3 regions of the Shewanella sp. AC91-MNA-CIBAN-0169 genome follow, and region 2 is predicted to be linked to each of the others. Evidence: predicted binding sites of a transcription regulator. Region 2 holds the regulator's gene; each other region holds the start of a gene.
The links. The regulator NrdR, encoded in region 2, represses ribonucleotide reductase genes. The targets are predictions, from matches to a motif close to AAACACNANATNTNGTGTTT.

Region 1: nrdA (class 1a ribonucleoside-diphosphate reductase subunit alpha) is a predicted target of NrdR. The motif match lies at 3,367-3,386, and genes of this name have one in related genera.
Region 3: nrdD (anaerobic ribonucleoside-triphosphate reductase) is a predicted target of NrdR. The motif match lies at 1,993-2,012, and genes of this name have one in related genera.

What each region holds. Positions count from the first base shown of each region.
Region 1 covers NZ_JBEOPM010000005.1:176,361-182,057, forward strand. Annotated here, with positions in the region: gene gyrA (DNA gyrase subunit A) at 1-1,102, opposite strand, end outside; gene ubiG (bifunctional 2-polyprenyl-6-hydroxyphenol methylase/3-demethylubiquinol 3-O-methyltransferase UbiG) at 1,490-2,212, shown strand; gene AAEY98_RS07125 (HAD family hydrolase) at 2,336-2,998, shown strand; gene nrdA (class 1a ribonucleoside-diphosphate reductase subunit alpha) at 3,592-5,697, shown strand, end outside.
Region 2 covers NZ_JBEOPM010000001.1:530,827-536,523, reverse strand. Annotated here, with positions in the region: gene ribD (bifunctional diaminohydroxyphosphoribosylaminopyrimidine deaminase/5-amino-6-(5-phosphoribosylamino)uracil reductase RibD) at 1-1,053, opposite strand, end outside; gene nrdR (transcriptional regulator NrdR) at 1,118-1,567, opposite strand; gene glyA (serine hydroxymethyltransferase) at 1,682-2,935, opposite strand; gene ettA (energy-dependent translational throttle protein EttA) at 3,197-4,864, shown strand; gene AAEY98_RS02240 (hypothetical protein) at 5,150-5,697, shown strand, end outside.
Region 3 covers NZ_JBEOPM010000029.1:52,483-58,179, reverse strand. Annotated here, with positions in the region: gene AAEY98_RS19325 (DEAD/DEAH box helicase) at 1-226, opposite strand, end outside; gene rssA (patatin-like phospholipase RssA) at 410-1,354, shown strand; gene nrdD (anaerobic ribonucleoside-triphosphate reductase) at 2,028-4,145, shown strand; gene nrdG (anaerobic ribonucleoside-triphosphate reductase-activating protein) at 4,145-4,612, shown strand; gene AAEY98_RS19305 (NADH:flavin oxidoreductase/NADH oxidase family protein) at 4,733-5,697, opposite strand, start outside.

The sequences.
Region 1 (5,697 bases), on a different contig from region 2:
CAAATACAGTACGGCGCGTGACCACTTCACGACGGTGAAGAATAAAACACTCAAGCATTTCTTTAAGGTTAAACAATTTAGGCTGACCGTTAGTCAATGCCACCATGTTGATACCAAAAGAACACTGCATTTGTGTTTGAGAATATAAGTTGTTTAGTACAACCTCACCCACTTCACCACGTTTGATTTCAATAACAATACGCATACCGTCTTTATCAGACTCATCGCGTAGGCCACTGATACCTTCTAATTTTTTATCTTTAACAAGCTCGGCAATTTTTTCAATCAAACGGGCTTTGTTAACTTGATATGGAATTTCATGAACAATAATACGTTCACGACCATTATCTTCAGTTTCAATTTCCGCTTTCGAGCGCATGATAGCGCGACCACGGCCAGTGTGATAAGCATCGATAATGCCTTTGCGACCGTTTATTGAAGCTGCCGTTGGAAAATCTGGACCTGGAATGTATTCCATTAACTGTTCAATCGATAAACTTGGATCTTCGATTAACGCCAAACAGCCTTTCACTACTTCTGTTAAGTTGTGAGGTGGAATGTTAGTGGCCATACCGACCGCAATACCTGATGAACCATTGATTAATAAGTTCGGTACGCGTGTTGGTAACACCGCAGGGATCATCTCTGTGCCATCGTAGTTAGGCACAAAATCCACAGTTTCTTTTTCAAGGTCGGCTAATAATGAATGCGCCAACTTTTGCATGCGGATTTCGGTATAACGCATCGCCGCTGCAGAGTCACCGTCGACCGAACCAAAGTTTCCTTGTCCGTCAATCAATGTGTAGCGTAGCGAGAACGGTTGCGCCATACGTACAATTGTATCGTATACAGCAGTATCACCGTGTGGGTGATATTTACCAATTACGTCACCAACGACACGAGCGGATTTTTTATATGGTTTGTTCCAATCGTTTTTTAATTCGCTCATTGCGAACAATACTCGACGGTGAACTGGTTTTAAACCGTCACGGACGTCAGGTAATGCACGACCTACAATTACGCTCATGGCGTAATCAAGGTAAGAATTTTTAAGTTCGTCTTCGATGTTAATTGGCGAAATAGATGATGCCAGATCAGTCATAAACTGCGCGTTCCCCTAAAGTGAGCTGACAATAAAACTTCCATATTATTATCTAGCTTAAAAACGTGATTTGGCATTCTAACACAGATATTTAATGTCGCCAGAGCAAAGACCAGCCAAATGCTCTATCACTCTTAAAAATTACAAAAAAGCTAATATTTTCAGCTAATTTAGTTTATTCATTGGCTAATATACGACTAAATTTGAGCAACAATTATCGTTAACTTGTTGATGATTTAAGCAGTTGATAGCATAAAACATCCATTTACCTCGCTTAAATGGATGTTTTATGAGCAAGCGTAAACGGCAAAAGCCATTGTTGACTACTATTCGCAAAGGTTATCGCTATAATAGCGACCATACTTTATTACACACTTAGGTTACGTTATGTCACACGCTGAACAATCGACACCCAATGTTGATCCACTCGAGATCGCAAAATTTGAAGCCATGGCGCAAACGTGGTGGGATCTCAATGGCGAGTTCAAGCCATTACATTTACTTAATCCACTGCGTTTAAACTACATTGACCAAACCGCTGAAGGTATTTTTGACAAAAAAGTACTTGATGTTGGCTGTGGTGGCGGTATTTTGTCAGAAAGTATGGCGCGCCTAGGTGCTAACGTTGACGGTATTGATATGGGCAACGCGCCACTTGAAGTGGCAAAACTACATGCCTTAGAGTCTGGTGTTACGGTTAATTACCTCAAAACAACAGCCGAAGCACATCGCGATAACCACCGCGAATATTATGATGTGGTCACTTGCATGGAAATGCTCGAACATGTACCCGATCCCCAATCGGTTATTCAAGCCTGTTGTGACATGGTTAAACCTAATGGTTTTGTGTTTTTCTCAACCATAAACCGTAATATGATGTCGTATTTAAAGACGATTATCGGCGCAGAGTATTTATTAAAAATGCTGCCAGTTGGTACTCACGATCACAGCAAGTTTATTCGCCCATCGGAACTGATGGCATTAGTCGATAACACCGACTTATTGTGTAAAGATGCGCTGGGAATTACCTACAATCCATTGTCGGGTGTGTTTAAGTACACTAAAAGTGTCGATGTAAATTATATGATAGCCACTCAAAAAATTGATTAATCATCCAGGTGATTCTTTTCAACATTTCAATGTGAATGCACCACAATAGCGTTATGTTGTGTCAATAACGCTATAAAGGGCTTGCACTGTCTATTGTTATTTTCTCTCGTTAGGAGCTAGCCCTTGCATAAACAAGATATAAAAGGAGTGCTGTTCGATTTAGACGGTACCTTAGCCGATACCGCACCAGATTTAGTACAGGCATTGAATCTCAGCTTGGATGAAGCCGGTTTTAACGTCCAACCGCTTGACTTGATGCGCCATGCGGCATCACATGGCAGCTTATATTTAGTTAAAACGGCCATTCCAGATGCCGATGAACAAGTACAAATTACCATCCAGCAAGCACTACTTCAGCATTATGCCCGTATCAATGGTGACAACAGCCGTTTATTCGCTGACTTACCCGAACTATTATCCTTATTTGATGCCCAATCGATTCCTTATGGCGTAGTGACCAATAAGCCGGCTCGATTTGCCAGGCCATTAGTGGAAAAGCTTGGTTTAACTCATAAATTGAAAACCATGATCAGTGGTGATAGCACTCGTCACTCTAAACCTCATACCGCACCAATGCTGCTAGCAGCACAACAAATTGCCATTGCTCCTCAAAGTATCTTATATCTAGGTGACGCTGAACGTGACTTAGTCGCCGCCCACAATGCCAGTATGTTAGGCGGCGTTGCGTTATGGGGTTATTTATCTGCGACAGATAAACCTGACACATGGCCAGCAGGCAAACAATTTCAACACGGAGCCTCACTTAAACAGTTTTTCACTGATTAATGACAGTGTTCGACATCGGTTTAGCGGGTTAATTTTTGGGTAAATGAACAAAGCATGAGTGAAGTTTAACGGGTCTTATTAAGCTTAAATGTACAGTTAACAGTCATCAATTTCTACCCGATCAAAACCAACAAAAGATCAACCAATAAACGGTCCATTTTTTTTGATCGCTGTTTATTTTAGCGATCAAATTTTTATCATTTGATGGATTAAAAAATATCATTTATCAAAAACTCTTTATGAATTTGGGCTCTAGGGTTAGTTGTCACTAACCCTGCCGTTTATCCTCAAGTTATCCACAAGAAGTTAATGAAATTGTGGCTTGCAATAAACCTCAAACCTCACTATCTTGTATCTTAGATTTTAAATAACACCATATCTTGTGTGTGGCTGACAATCAAAACACTACTCCACGACGTTCCAAAGGATGTAGTGGCTAACTGAACGTACTGGTGTTTAACTACCACGTTGTGAGTACATCAGGTTGATTGTTTTAACATGGAATTGTTTTGTAACTGGTTCGGATCGAATCAAGCAGCACTGCATCCAACAACAGATCACATGATTAGATATAGAACCAAGGCCTCTCTTCAATGAATAGCAATATGACAGTCACTAAACGCAGTGGCGAACGTGAATCTATCGATTTAGATAAAATTCATCGCGTGATCACTTGGGCAGCCAAGGGATTAAAAAACGTCTCAGTATCTGAAGTAGAACTTCGATCTCATCTGCAGTTTTTTGATGGCATTCCAACAGAAGCCATTCATGAAACGATCATTAAAGCTGCGGCTGACTTGATCTCTCCAGAGTCACCTGACTACCAATTTGTGGCTGCCCGCTTAGCGGTGTTCCACTTACGTAAAAAAGCGTTTGGTCAATTTGAACCACCAACGTTATATGACCATGTCACCAAATTAGTTGAACTGGGTAAATATGACATGCATATCATGGCTGACTACAGCCGTGAAGAATTAGACACACTCGACACCTATATCGATCATTGGCGCGATTTGAACTTCTCTTATGCCGCGGTAAAGCAACTTGAAGGTAAATACCTGGTTCAAAACCGTGTCACCCATGAAGTGTACGAAAGCGCCCAGTTTTTATACATATTAGTCGCTGCATGTTTGTTTGCCCGTTACCCAAAAGAAATTCGTTTGAAGTACATTAAAGACTTCTATGACGCGACGTCTCTGTTTAAGATTTCTTTACCAACACCAATCATGGCCGGTGTGCGTACCCCTACACGTCAGTTCAGCTCATGTGTATTGATTGAGTGTGATGACAGCTTAGATTCAATCAATGCGACTGCATCGTCTATCGTTAAATACGTTAGCCAACGTGCTGGTATTGGTATTAATGCGGGTCGTATTCGTGCCCTTGGTAGCCCTATTCGTGGCGGCGAAGCATTCCACACCGGTTGTTTACCATTTTATAAGTATTTCCAAACTGCAGTGAAGTCGTGTTCTCAAGGCGGCGTACGTGGCGGTGCAGCAACGCTGTTCTATCCTTTATGGCATCTAGAAGTTGAATCGCTATTAGTACTAAAAAACAACCGTGGTGTTGACGACAACCGTGTACGTCATCTTGACTACGGTGTACAGTTAAACAAATTAATGTACCAACGTTTGATTAAAGGCGAATATATCAGTCTATTCAGCCCATCAGACGTGCCTGGTCTTTACGATGCATTCTTTGAAGACCAAGTTGAGTTTGAACGTTTATACCTTCAGTATGAACAAGACAGCAATGTCCGCAAAAAACAAATTAAAGCGGTTGAACTGTTTTCATTGATGATGCAAGAACGTGCTTCTACTGGCCGTATCTACATTCAAAACGTCGATCACTGTAATACTCACAGCCCGTTTGACTCTAAAGTTGCGCCAATTAAGCAATCTAACTTATGTTTAGAAATTGCTTTACCGACTAAGCCACTTAAAAACATCGATGATCCAGACGGTGAAATCGCGTTGTGTACCTTGTCAGCACTTAACTTAGGCGCAATTAAAGATTTATCAGAGCTTGAACCATTAGCTGATTTAGCTGTTCGTGCGCTAGATAACTTACTTGATTACCAAGATTACCCAATTAAAGCCGCGCAAACGAGTTCAATGAACCGTCGTACCTTAGGTATTGGGGTGATTAACTTTGCTAACTATTTAGCTAAAAACGGTAAAAAGTATTCAGACGGTTCAGCTAATAACTTAACTCACAAAACCTTTGAAGCGATTCAGTTTTATTTACTGAAAGCGTCGATGAACTTAGCAAAAGAGCAAGGTGCATGTCCGTTATTCCACGAGACAACTTATTCGAAAGGTATTTTACCTATCGACACCTACAAGCGTGATTTAGACAAGATTTGTGACGAGCCATTGCACATGGACTGGGAAAGCTTACGTAGCGACATTAAGCAGTACGGTTTACGTAACTCAACCTTGTCTGCGCTAATGCCGTCTGAAACCTCATCGCAAATTTCAAATGCGACTAATGGTATCGAGCCTCCACGCGGTTTAATTAGCGTTAAAGCCAGTAAAGATGGTCAGTTAAAGCAAGTCGTTCCTGATTTTGAATTACTGAAAGATAAGTATGAACTGCTGTGGAATATGCCAAACAACGATGGTTACATCCAACTTGTTGGTTTAATGCAGAAGTTTATCGACCAAGCTATTTCGGCTAACACCAATTATGACCCAAGC
Region 2 (5,697 bases):
ACTGTAATTAGGTAACTGCAACATATTACGTCCGTGGCTACCTAATAGTTTAGGCGCCTGGTAAAGCACAATATCATCAACGAGCCCTTGGGCGACAAATGCTCCGGCTAAGGTAGCACCGGCTTCAACTAAAACAGAATTAGTATGCTGACCTAAATATGTTAGCAAAGCTAACAATGGGATTCTGCCTGACGAGTCACACGTTAACTGAAGAAATGATACGTGATCTGGAAATGCAGCTTTGGTACTTTCGGGATAATTACAGCCAGAAACCAGTAAAATAGGACTTTGAATTGAAAATAATTGTTGTGTTGCTGTTAATCTTGCGCGACTGTCGAGCACAACCCTTAGAGGTTGGAAGATTTCATCTTTTGTATGGCGAGTGGTTAACTCACCTAACGCCTCATAGCGCACATTAAGGCTTGGGTCATCGACAAGAATGGTTTCAACACCAGTGATTAGCGCACAATGGCTAGCGCGGTATTTTTGCACATCAGCTCTTGCTGCACTGCCAGTAATCCACTTCGACACGCCATTAGACAGAGCCGTCTTACCATCTAAACTGGCTGCTATCTTTACCGTTATCCAAGGAAGTCCTGTTTTCATCCGCTTCATAAAACCCAGATTAAGGTCATAGGCTTGTTCGCTGAGCAATCCAACATCAACGTTAATACCAGCCTCACGTAACAGGGTTATACCGCGACCAGACACTTGTGGATTTGCATCGGTCACCGATACCACAACTCTGGCAACTTTGGCATTAATTAAGCCTAAAGCACAAGGTGGTGTGCGGCCATAATGACTGCAAGGTTCAAGAGTGACATACGCCGTGGCACCTTCAGCAGACAAGCCATTATCATGCACCATTTTCAGCGCATTAACTTCGGCATGCCCTTGGCCAGCACGTTGATGATAACCCTCACCAATAATCTTATTCTGATAAACAATGACACAACCGACACAAGGATTTGGCCGAGTGGTATAACGGCCTTTCTCGGCAAGCGCGATGGCACGGCTCATCATTTGGGTGTCAAAGGTGGACCAGTTAGACATGGGAGATAATCTCTTATTGCTTAAATGCCATTAAAACCATTAAAACAGATATTATTAAGCAGCATTACTTTTGCAATTTAGCAATGGCTTCACCAAATTGGGATACATCTTCAAATGCGCGATAAACCGATGCAAAGCGGATATATGCCACTTTATCAAGGCTCATCAACTGTTCCATCATCAGATTACCAATCATTTCAGAATTCACCTCACGCTCACCTGTCGCGCGCAGTGTTGATTTGATTTTAGTCAATGCTTGTTCAATTTCATCAATTGAGACCGGGCGTTTTTCGACCGCACGTAGCATGCCGCCACGCAATTTTTCTTCATCGAATGGTTGTCGAGTGCCGTCACGTTTGATGACTCTAGGCATGACTAATTCTGCGCCTTCAAACGTGGTGAAACGTTCATGACATTCGGTACATTCCCGGCGGCGACGTACTTGGTGACCATCAGCCACTAATCGAGAATCTATAACTTTGGTATCGGTCGCGCTACAAAAAGGGCAATGCATTGAACCTCCTGCAGAAAAAAACAAAATGGCCGCTAACAATTAGCGGCCATTAAAGTTTATCCTATTTGTTGAGCAAGGTTAACCTAAACCTTTTCAACAGGCATCAAGTGACGATTAACCGTATACAGGGAATCGGGCACATAATGCCAACACTAGACCTTTGACTCGTTCAGCCACTTCGGCGTTAGATGCATCATCAAGAATGTCACAAATCCAACCGGTCAATTCTTTCGCTTCTGCTTCTTTAAAACCACGACGAGTAATTGCTGGCGTTCCAATACGAACACCAGAGGTGACAAACGGTGAACGTGGATCATCAGGTACTGAGTTTTTGTTGACGGTAATGTTGGCATTGCCCAATGCAGCATCTGCTTCTTTACCAGTTAAATCACGACCAATTAAATCAACCAACATTAAATGGTTTTCTGTACCGCCAGAAACAATTTTGTAACCGCGAGCTAAAAATACTTCAACCATAGCTTTAGCGTTTTTAACCACTTGCTGTTGATATACTTTAAACTCTGGCTCTAATGCCTCTTTAAATGCAACCGCTTTACCTGCGATTACATGCATTAAAGGGCCACCTTGGCCACCAGGGAATACCGCTGAGTTCAACTTTTTATACAACACTTCATCATCGGCAGCAGAAATAATAATCCCGCCACGTGGACCCGCTAATGTTTTATGAGTTGTTGAGGTAACCACATGTGCATGTGGGACAGGGGTTGGATAAACATCTGCAGCCACTAAGCCTGCAACGTGAGCCATATCAACAAGCAAATAAGCACCAACTTTATCAGCAATCTCACGCATTTTAGCCCAATCGACTATGCCTGAAAATGCCGAAAAACCGCCGATCATCATCTTAGGCTTGTGCTCAATGGCTAAACGTTCCATTTCGTCATAATCAATTTTGCCAGCTTCATCGATACCGTAAGGAATGATGTTGTAAAGCTTGCCTGAAAAATTCACTGGTGAACCATGGGTCAAATGACCACCATGAGCAAGGTTCATCCCTAAAACAGTATCACCCGGTTGTAACAACGCCATAAACACTGCGCTGTTTGCTTGTGAGCCTGAATGAGGCTGTACGTTGGCATAAGTTGCACCAAATAATTCTTTTGCGCGTTCAATAGCCAATGTTTCAACAACATCAACGTATTCGCACCCACCATAATAACGCTTGCCTGGATAACCTTCAGCATACTTGTTAGTTAACTGAGAACCTTGCGCTTCCATCACACGTGGACTGGTATAGTTTTCAGATGCAATCAATTCAATGTGTTCTTCTTGACGACAAGTTTCATCTTCAATGGCTTTAAATAATTCTGGATCATAATCCGCAATATTCATCGCTTTCTTCAACATGGTAGCTCCAACATCATTATCTATATAGTAGGGTTGCGCGGTATTCTACTCTGCAACGATAATGATTTACAGTACAAACAACATGAAATTCACTGTGTTCTGAATACAAAACGATTCATGTTGATAACACCAAGCTAGTAGATTGTTTAGCGAATTGAGTCTAAAAAGCACGCTAGATAAAATCACACAATTGCCTGTTGAGTTCAGCACATAATACAGTAGAATTATCACCATCTTTGTTGACAATTAGACAGTATAATTATGGCTCAATTTGTATATAGCATGCTTCGTGTGGGTAAAATTGTCCCACCCAAAAAGCAAATATTAAAAGACATTTCATTAAGCTTCTTTCCTGGCGCTAAGATTGGTGTGCTCGGGTTAAACGGTTCAGGTAAATCAACATTGCTGCGCATCATGGCGGGAATAGATACCGAAATTGAAGGTGAAGCACGCCCAATGCCTGGGTTAAAAATTGGCTACTTACCGCAGGAGCCGCGCTTAAACGAACAACAAACTGTGCGCGAAGCCGTCGAAGAAGCCCTAAGCGAAGCTAAAAATGCACTAATACGCTTAGACGAGGTCTATTCTGCTTATGCTGAGCCCGATGCAGACTTCGACGCACTTGCAAAAGAGCAAGGCGAATTAGAAGCCATCATCCAATCTCAAGATGCGCATAATCTTGATCATATTCTTGAACGTGCAGCTAACGCATTACGTCTGCCCGATTGGGATGAGAAAATTGCCGTACTCTCTGGTGGTGAACGACGCCGAGTGGCCATTTGTCGTTTATTGCTTGAAAAACCAGAAATGCTATTACTCGACGAACCAACCAACCATTTGGATGCCGAGTCCGTGGCATGGTTAGAACACTTTTTACAAGAATATAACGGCACCGTGGTGGCGATTACCCACGATCGTTACTTCTTAGATAATGCTGCTGGCTGGATTTTAGAACTCGACCGCGGTGAAGGTATTCCATGGGAAGGTAACTATTCATCTTGGCTTGAACAAAAAGATGCGCGCTTGTCCCAAGAATCGTCCACAGAAAGCGCCCGCCAAAAAACCATTGCTAAAGAATTAGAGTGGGTACGCCAAGGTGCTAAAGGTCGTCAATCAAAAGGTAAAGCCCGTATGGCTCGCTTTGAAGAATTGAACACCAACGATTACCAAAAGCGTAACGAGACCAATGAACTGTTTATTCCACCAGGGCCTCGTTTAGGCGACAAAGTCATTGAAGTGACTAATTTAACCAAGTCATATGGTGACCGCGTACTGATTGATGATTTGACATTCACGGTTCCTAAGGGCGCTATCGTCGGCATTATTGGTGCTAACGGTGCGGGTAAGTCAACCTTATTCAAAATGATCTCAGGCGAGGAACAACCAGACAGTGGCTCTATTTCTGTCGGTGATTCGGTTCAAATTGCGTCGGTTGATCAGTTCCGTGATTCGATGAATGACAAAAACACCGTGTGGCAAGAAATTTCAGGCGGCCAAGATATTATGCGCATCAACAACACTGAAATTTCTAGCCGTGCTTACGTAGGCCGCTTTAACTTCCGTGGTGGCGATCAGCAGAAAATAATTGGTTCATTATCGGGTGGTGAGCGCAACCGAGTTCACTTAGCTAAATTATTACAAGCCGGTGGCAACGTATTATTACTCGACGAACCCACCAACGACTTGGACGTTGAAACTTTACGAGCGTTAGAGGAAGCGTTATTAGAGTTCCCTGGTTGTGCAATGGTTATTTCCCATGACCGTTGGTTCCTTGACCGTATTGCGACCCATATTTTGGATTACCGTGATGAAGGTAAAGTGAGCTTCTATGAAGGTAACTATACTGAGTACTCAACTTGGTTAAAAGCCACCTTAGGCACCGATGTAGTAGAACCGCATCGATTAAAATACAAGCGTTTAAATAAATAATTCGTCTGCAATAAAGTGTTGAATAATAAAGCAGAGCCTCAGCGCTCTGCTTTATTATATTAGCCATTATTTAAAAGATTATTACAAAACTAACGATCGAAATCTCGACAAGTGTCAAAAATTTGTCAATTTATTGTGAGCAATGCACCACAATCTGTTTGTAAAGCCAAAATAACTTCAGTATTATAAATTATTAACGGATTATTTTACTCTTTGCTGATTACACTCAGCGCAATACAGAGTGTCGATGGTTCCAGCTTGTAGAGAAATTTAATGGAGATATCAGTGAGATACGGTTCAATTAGCCTTGCTTTATTGTGCTTATACGCAAGCAACTCATTTGCGGCACTCGAAGTCATTACCACATCAGAAAAGCAGACTCTCAATAAAATTGAAAATCAATACGATATCGATTCTCTGCTAATCACTGTTAATGACAAATTCTCACAGCTTAATAAAAAAGCCTATGACGTTGAAGGTCTGAAAAAAACAATTGTTTCAGAACAGCAGCGCTACGATGAGCTTATTACAGAATTACCTAAGGTTATTCGGGCTAAAACAGGGCTTCCAGAAACCTATAAACAAATTGAAGAGTCTGTCAATTTAGTCGATGAATTAACCCAAAAGGCAGAAGACGACAGTAAACGCCTTGAAACTGAAAAGGTTGAAATATTAACTGAATATGAGGCGATAAATAAAAAACGTGCCGCTAAAAGCCAGCAACTATTTAAACTCAAAACTGATATTACTAATCGTTTAATTGCAGATTTATCTAAATCAAGCAGCACACTGCCAGTCAATATTAATGGTTCGACTGAGTGTTCAAAATATCA
Region 3 (5,697 bases), on a different contig from region 2:
CCCGAGGATCTTTTTTCGACAATGCTCTAGTGGATATCACGCGTTGCATTGCGGGCAATAAAAACGCTAAGGTTTTACCTGAGCCGGTTTTAGACGATGCCATTAAATCTTTACCTGATAAGGCAATGGGAAGTGCTTGCGCTTGAACATCGGTAGGCGTAGAAATGCCAAGGTGCTTTAGACTGTCAAGCAGGCGCTTGTCCAACGAAAAATCGGTAAATTGCAAAGGTAAATCCCCTAAAAAATGATAGCCGACGATTATAGCTGTTTCACCTTGCTATAGCCAACAAGAGTCGCTTTAGTTATGCTATTTTTTAGCTTTATATTATTGCCTGAGTTCGACGTCGCTATGGGACGATTCAGGCGGGCGTATCGTAAAATTGAATACCGAGCATGGAAGGAACGAAAGATGACAAAGCTCACCGTGGGATTAGCGCTAGGCAGTGGAGCCGCTAAAGGTTGGGCACATATTGGGGTATTGAATGGTTTAGCCAAGTTAGATATTTATCCTGACAAAGTGGCAGGTTGTTCGGTAGGGGCATTAGTGGGTGCTGCCTATGCCAATAATCATTTGGGTGAACTTGAAACCTGGGTGAGTGGATTTTCAAGTTGGGATGTACTCGGGTTAATGGATTTAGGCTGGCGAAAAGGCGGACTTATCAGTGGTGAAAAAGTATTTGATGTATTGGCTAATCGTATTGGCGACCTTAACATTGAACAGCTGAATCGTCCCTTTGCTGCAGTGGCTACCGATTTATATTCTGGGCAAGAGATTTGGTTTAAAGAAGGTGACTTACGCCATGCGGTTAGGGCTTCATGTTCAATGCCGGGCTTTTTACCCCCAGTACAGCAAGGGCATCGCTGGGTTGTGGACGGTGCGGTAGTGAATCCTGTGCCGGTATCATTAGCTCGCTCTATGGGCGTTGATGTGGTTATTGCGGTGGATTTAAATGGCCATCGTCGTGGCCAAATGCACTTAATCCCAGAGCAAGTAAAAAGCCGCAAAGCCACTAAGTCTGAACCTATTGATGAAAAGCGCGAGCTTGAATCTGGCTTTATGGACCTATGGGGTAAAGGCAAAGATTATATGAATGGCTTAACCGATAAATTCTCTTTAGGAAGCTCAAAATCCCATCCGGGTATGCTGGCGGTGATGTCACAATCGATGGATATTTTAGAACAACGCCATAAACGTTCACGCCTAATGGGCGAGCCACCTGATATTTGCATCGTACCTGATGTGGGTGATATTGGCACCATGGAGTTTCATCGCGCTAAAGAAGCGATTAAAGCAGGTGAGCAGGCTGTAAGTGATATTAAACATTTAATCGAAGCGACCTTAAAGAAATGTTGAAGCAGTATCGAATATAGTGGTGTGTTTATGATAAATACACCCGTTGATTGCCGCTGTGTGAATATTTGCTATTTTATCGGTATTTGTCATTAAATCCGCGTTTGTTATTCAACTAGGGCATTGTCTAACCTGCGCAGTCTGATGTAGTTGATAAGATTATTCACTCTCTCATAGTTATCTCATAGTTAACTCATGGTTATTTAGTCATTATCTAGTAGTTATCTAGTAGTGACTTGCCCGCAATGATCTATCCGCAATGGTCTACCCGCAATTATCTAACGATAACTACCGAGTCATTAGATACAGTGGGTACGTTATTTATGTTGTTGATCTAGCCATTTAAGGTTCGATCAATGACTTAATACCGTCATTCAGCACCATTTTAAGTTGTCAAATACAACCCTTATGGCGTTTGCACATCAGATTATCGATTCAGCAAAGCATCCCAAATCGCTAAATTATGTCGATTTTATCCCCTTGTATTAGCCTGTCAAAATTAGTTGCTATTCCTACAATATCTATCGTTGATAGCAAGTGTTTTTTCAATATTAAGTACTGCCGACAATTATGATCTGGATCAAGGTATTACTCCGCGTAAATGTGTCTAATACACTCTATCTTGTGTTGTGCGTGTATTAAAGCGCTATATATAGTGCTTGTAAAGGATGGTTGTATGCTTGTAGTAGTGAAAAGGGATGGATGCCGAACTGCTTTTGATGGATGTCGAATCAAAGAGGCTGTTGTGGCAGCAATGGAGTCTGCAGGTATAGCCGACCATCAATATGCACAGCAGTTAGCGCAGACGGTAGAGCAGCAAATGGCTGTGAAGACCGAAGTTGATATTCACGAACTACAAGATGCAGTTGAAAATTTATTAATGTCGGGCCCGTTTAAGTCGGTGGCGCGTCATTACATTGAGTACCGTCACGATAGAGATAAACACCGTGAAACCCAGAGTAAATTAAATTGTGCTATTCGCGGTTTGGTTGAGCAATCTGATAGTGCCATTTTAAACGAAAATGCCAATAAAGATGCCAAAGTCATCCCGACCCAACGAGATTTATTAGCGGGCATTGTGGCCAAGCATTATGCCAAAACGCATTTACTGCCAAAAGATGTGGTAGCCGCCCATGAAAAAGGCGAAATTCACTATCACGACTTAGATTATGCGCCTTTTTTCCCGATGTTTAACTGCATGCTAATTGATTTAGCCGGCATGTTAACGCATGGTTTTAAAATGGGTAATGCTGAAATTGAACCGCCTAAGTCTATCTCAACTGCTACCGCAGTTACGGCGCAAATTATTGCCCAGGTCGCGAGCCACATTTATGGTGGTACCACGATTAACCGTATCGACGAAGTGTTAGCTGAGTTTGTGCAAATCAGTTATCAAAAGCACCTTAGCGTCGCAAAAAAATGGCAAGTGGCTGACGTAGAAGGTTATGCGATGACACAAACCGAAAAAGAGTGTCATGACGCATTCCAGTCACTTGAATATGAAGTGAATACCCTGCATACCGCCAACGGCCAAACGCCATTTGTCACATTTGGTTTTGGTTTAGGCGTGTCGTGGGAGTCGCGTTTAATTCAGCAATCGATGTTAACTGTACGTATGGCGGGTTTAGGTAAAAATCGTAAAACAGCAGTCTTTCCAAAATTGGTGTTTGCCATTAAAGATGGCGTGAATCATAAAGCGACTGATGTTAATTACGACATTAAAAAGATGGCCTTAACGTGTTCAAGTATGCGCATGTACCCTGATATTCTTAATTATGATCAAGTCGTAAAAGTCACTGGTTCGTTTAAAACCCCAATGGGATGTCGCTCATTTTTGGGCGCCTATGAAGAAAATGGTCAATTGGTCCATGAAGGCCGCAATAATCTAGGTGTTGTCAGTCTTAATTTACCGCGTATAGCGTTGGAAGCAGGTAAAGATGAACAGCGTTTTTATCAAATACTCGATGAGCGTTTGTTAATTGCCCGCAAAGCCTTAGAAACGCGTATTGCCCGTTTAGCTGGCGTTAAAGCACGAGTGGCACCAATCCTTTATATGGAAGGCGCCTGTGGCGTGCGCTTAAATGCCGATGATGATGTGAGCGAAATCTTCAAAAATGGCCGGGCATCAATTTCGTTAGGGTTTATTGGTCTTCACGAAACTATTAATGCTTTATACAGCAATGCTGAACATGTGTTTGATAACACACAATTACGTGATAAAGCTGTCGCCATTATTAGTCATTTAAAGCAAGCCACTGAGTCTTGGAAACAACAAACAGGTTATGGCTTTAGTTTATACAGTACCCCAAGTGAAAATTTATGCAGCCGTTTTTGTCAGCTTGATACTACCCAGTTTGGCGTAGTGGCAGGTGTGACCGACAAAGGCTATTACACCAATAGTTTTCACTTAGATGTCGAAAAGAAAGTAAATCCTTTTGATAAGATTGATTTTGAACAACCTTATCCAGCGATCGCTAATGGTGGGTTTATTTGTTACGGCGAATATCCCAACATGCAGCACAATATTGAAGCGCTCGAAAACGTTTGGGATTACAGTTATAGCCGAGTGCCATATTACGGCACCAATACTCCCATTGATGAGTGTTACGATTGCGGTTTTATTGGTGAATTTAATTGTACTAGTAAGGGCTTTGTGTGCCCTAAATGTGGTAATCATGAGCCAAGCCGAGTGTCTGTTACTCGTCGTGTGTGTGGTTATTTAGGTAGCCCAGATGCACGACCATTTAACTTCGGTAAGCAAGAAGAAGTTAAGCGTAGAGTGAAGCATTTATAATGCATTACAGTGCATATCATAGCGTTGATGTGATCAACGGCGAAGGCACCCGCTGTACGTTATTTGTTAGCGGTTGCGAGCATGGTTGTAAAGGTTGCTATAACCAAAGTACTTGGCGTGTAGATGCTGGCCATGTTTTTAGCCAAACACTAGAAGATCAGATTATTGATGATTTAACCGATACTCGTATTTACCGTCGAGGCTTGTCGTTAAGTGGTGGCGATCCGCTGCATTCCGCCAATCTTGAAGGTGTCTTAAAATTGGTTACGCGGGTAAAGCTGGAATGTCCCGATAAAGATATTTGGCTGTGGACCGGTTATCAACTGGCTGAACTTACACCGCAGCAACAAGCTGTGGTGAACTTTGTGGATGTGTTGATTGACGGTAAGTATGAGCAAGATAAAGCCGATCCCGCGCTATTATGGCGCGGCAGTAGCAATCAACAGATCCATCGTTTTATGCGCTAGCGTTTTATATGAAGGCGTTAAGACGAGTCGCTTAATGTCAGCACTTTAACTGTCAGCGCGCTAATCGTTAGCACGTTAATCGTTAGCAAATAAATGTTTAACCCGCTAATCGTTAACTCGTTAATGATTAGAAAGACCCACAATATGGCGATAACGTTTAGTGCGTTGTTTGGTTTTATATTGATCGATTAATAAACTCCACAATGGTGAATCATTAGTGTGTGGCGACTTACCTTGGCTTACACGACGAAGTTGGCGTTTAATGACGGCCATCATCGCCAGTCCAGCCAAAGGTTTACTCTGCCAATTGACTGTTGGAATTGACGGGACAAACTCTGGCTGAATTTGCCATCTATTGGCTAAGTCAGGATAGAAGGCGAGGGCGCTAGCGATACCACACAATGCAAAACCAGCATCAATAACTTGTTGAGCCACAGGTAGGCGATGAATACCTCCGGTTAACATTAATGGAATAGGGCTACGCTGGACCAATTGCGCTGTTAAACTTAAAAAATAAGCCTCTCGAGCTAACGTTCGCTCATCAGCACTGCGACCTTGCATGGCTGGTGCCTCGTAGCTGCCACCTGATAATTCCACCATTTCAACGTGATACTGTGCCAACATATTAATGACCTTTTCGGCGTCGTCGACATCAAAGCCACCGCGTTGGAAATCAGCAGAGTTGAGTTTTACTGCTACATCGAAATCGGCACCACATTTAAGTCTTACTTGCTTAACCACTTCGAGTAATAACTTGGCACGATTTTCAAGCTTTCCGCCCCATTGATCATTACGTTGATTGGTTAACGGCGATAAAAATTGAGCCAGCAAATATCCGTGTGCAGCATGAATTTGCACTCCATCAAACCCAGCTCGTTGAGCCAATTGTGCCGTGGTAACAAACCGTTGGATAACCTCTTCAATGTCTGCTGTTGTCATCGCTTTTGGTTGAGAGAACATGGATGAGTGTTTGCCTAAATCGAGTGCGATGGCAGAAGGGGCTAGATTTTTACCGCCCATCGCTTTAAACACCTGACGGCCTGGATGATTGATTTGCATCCATATTCTGGCGTTATTTTGCTTAG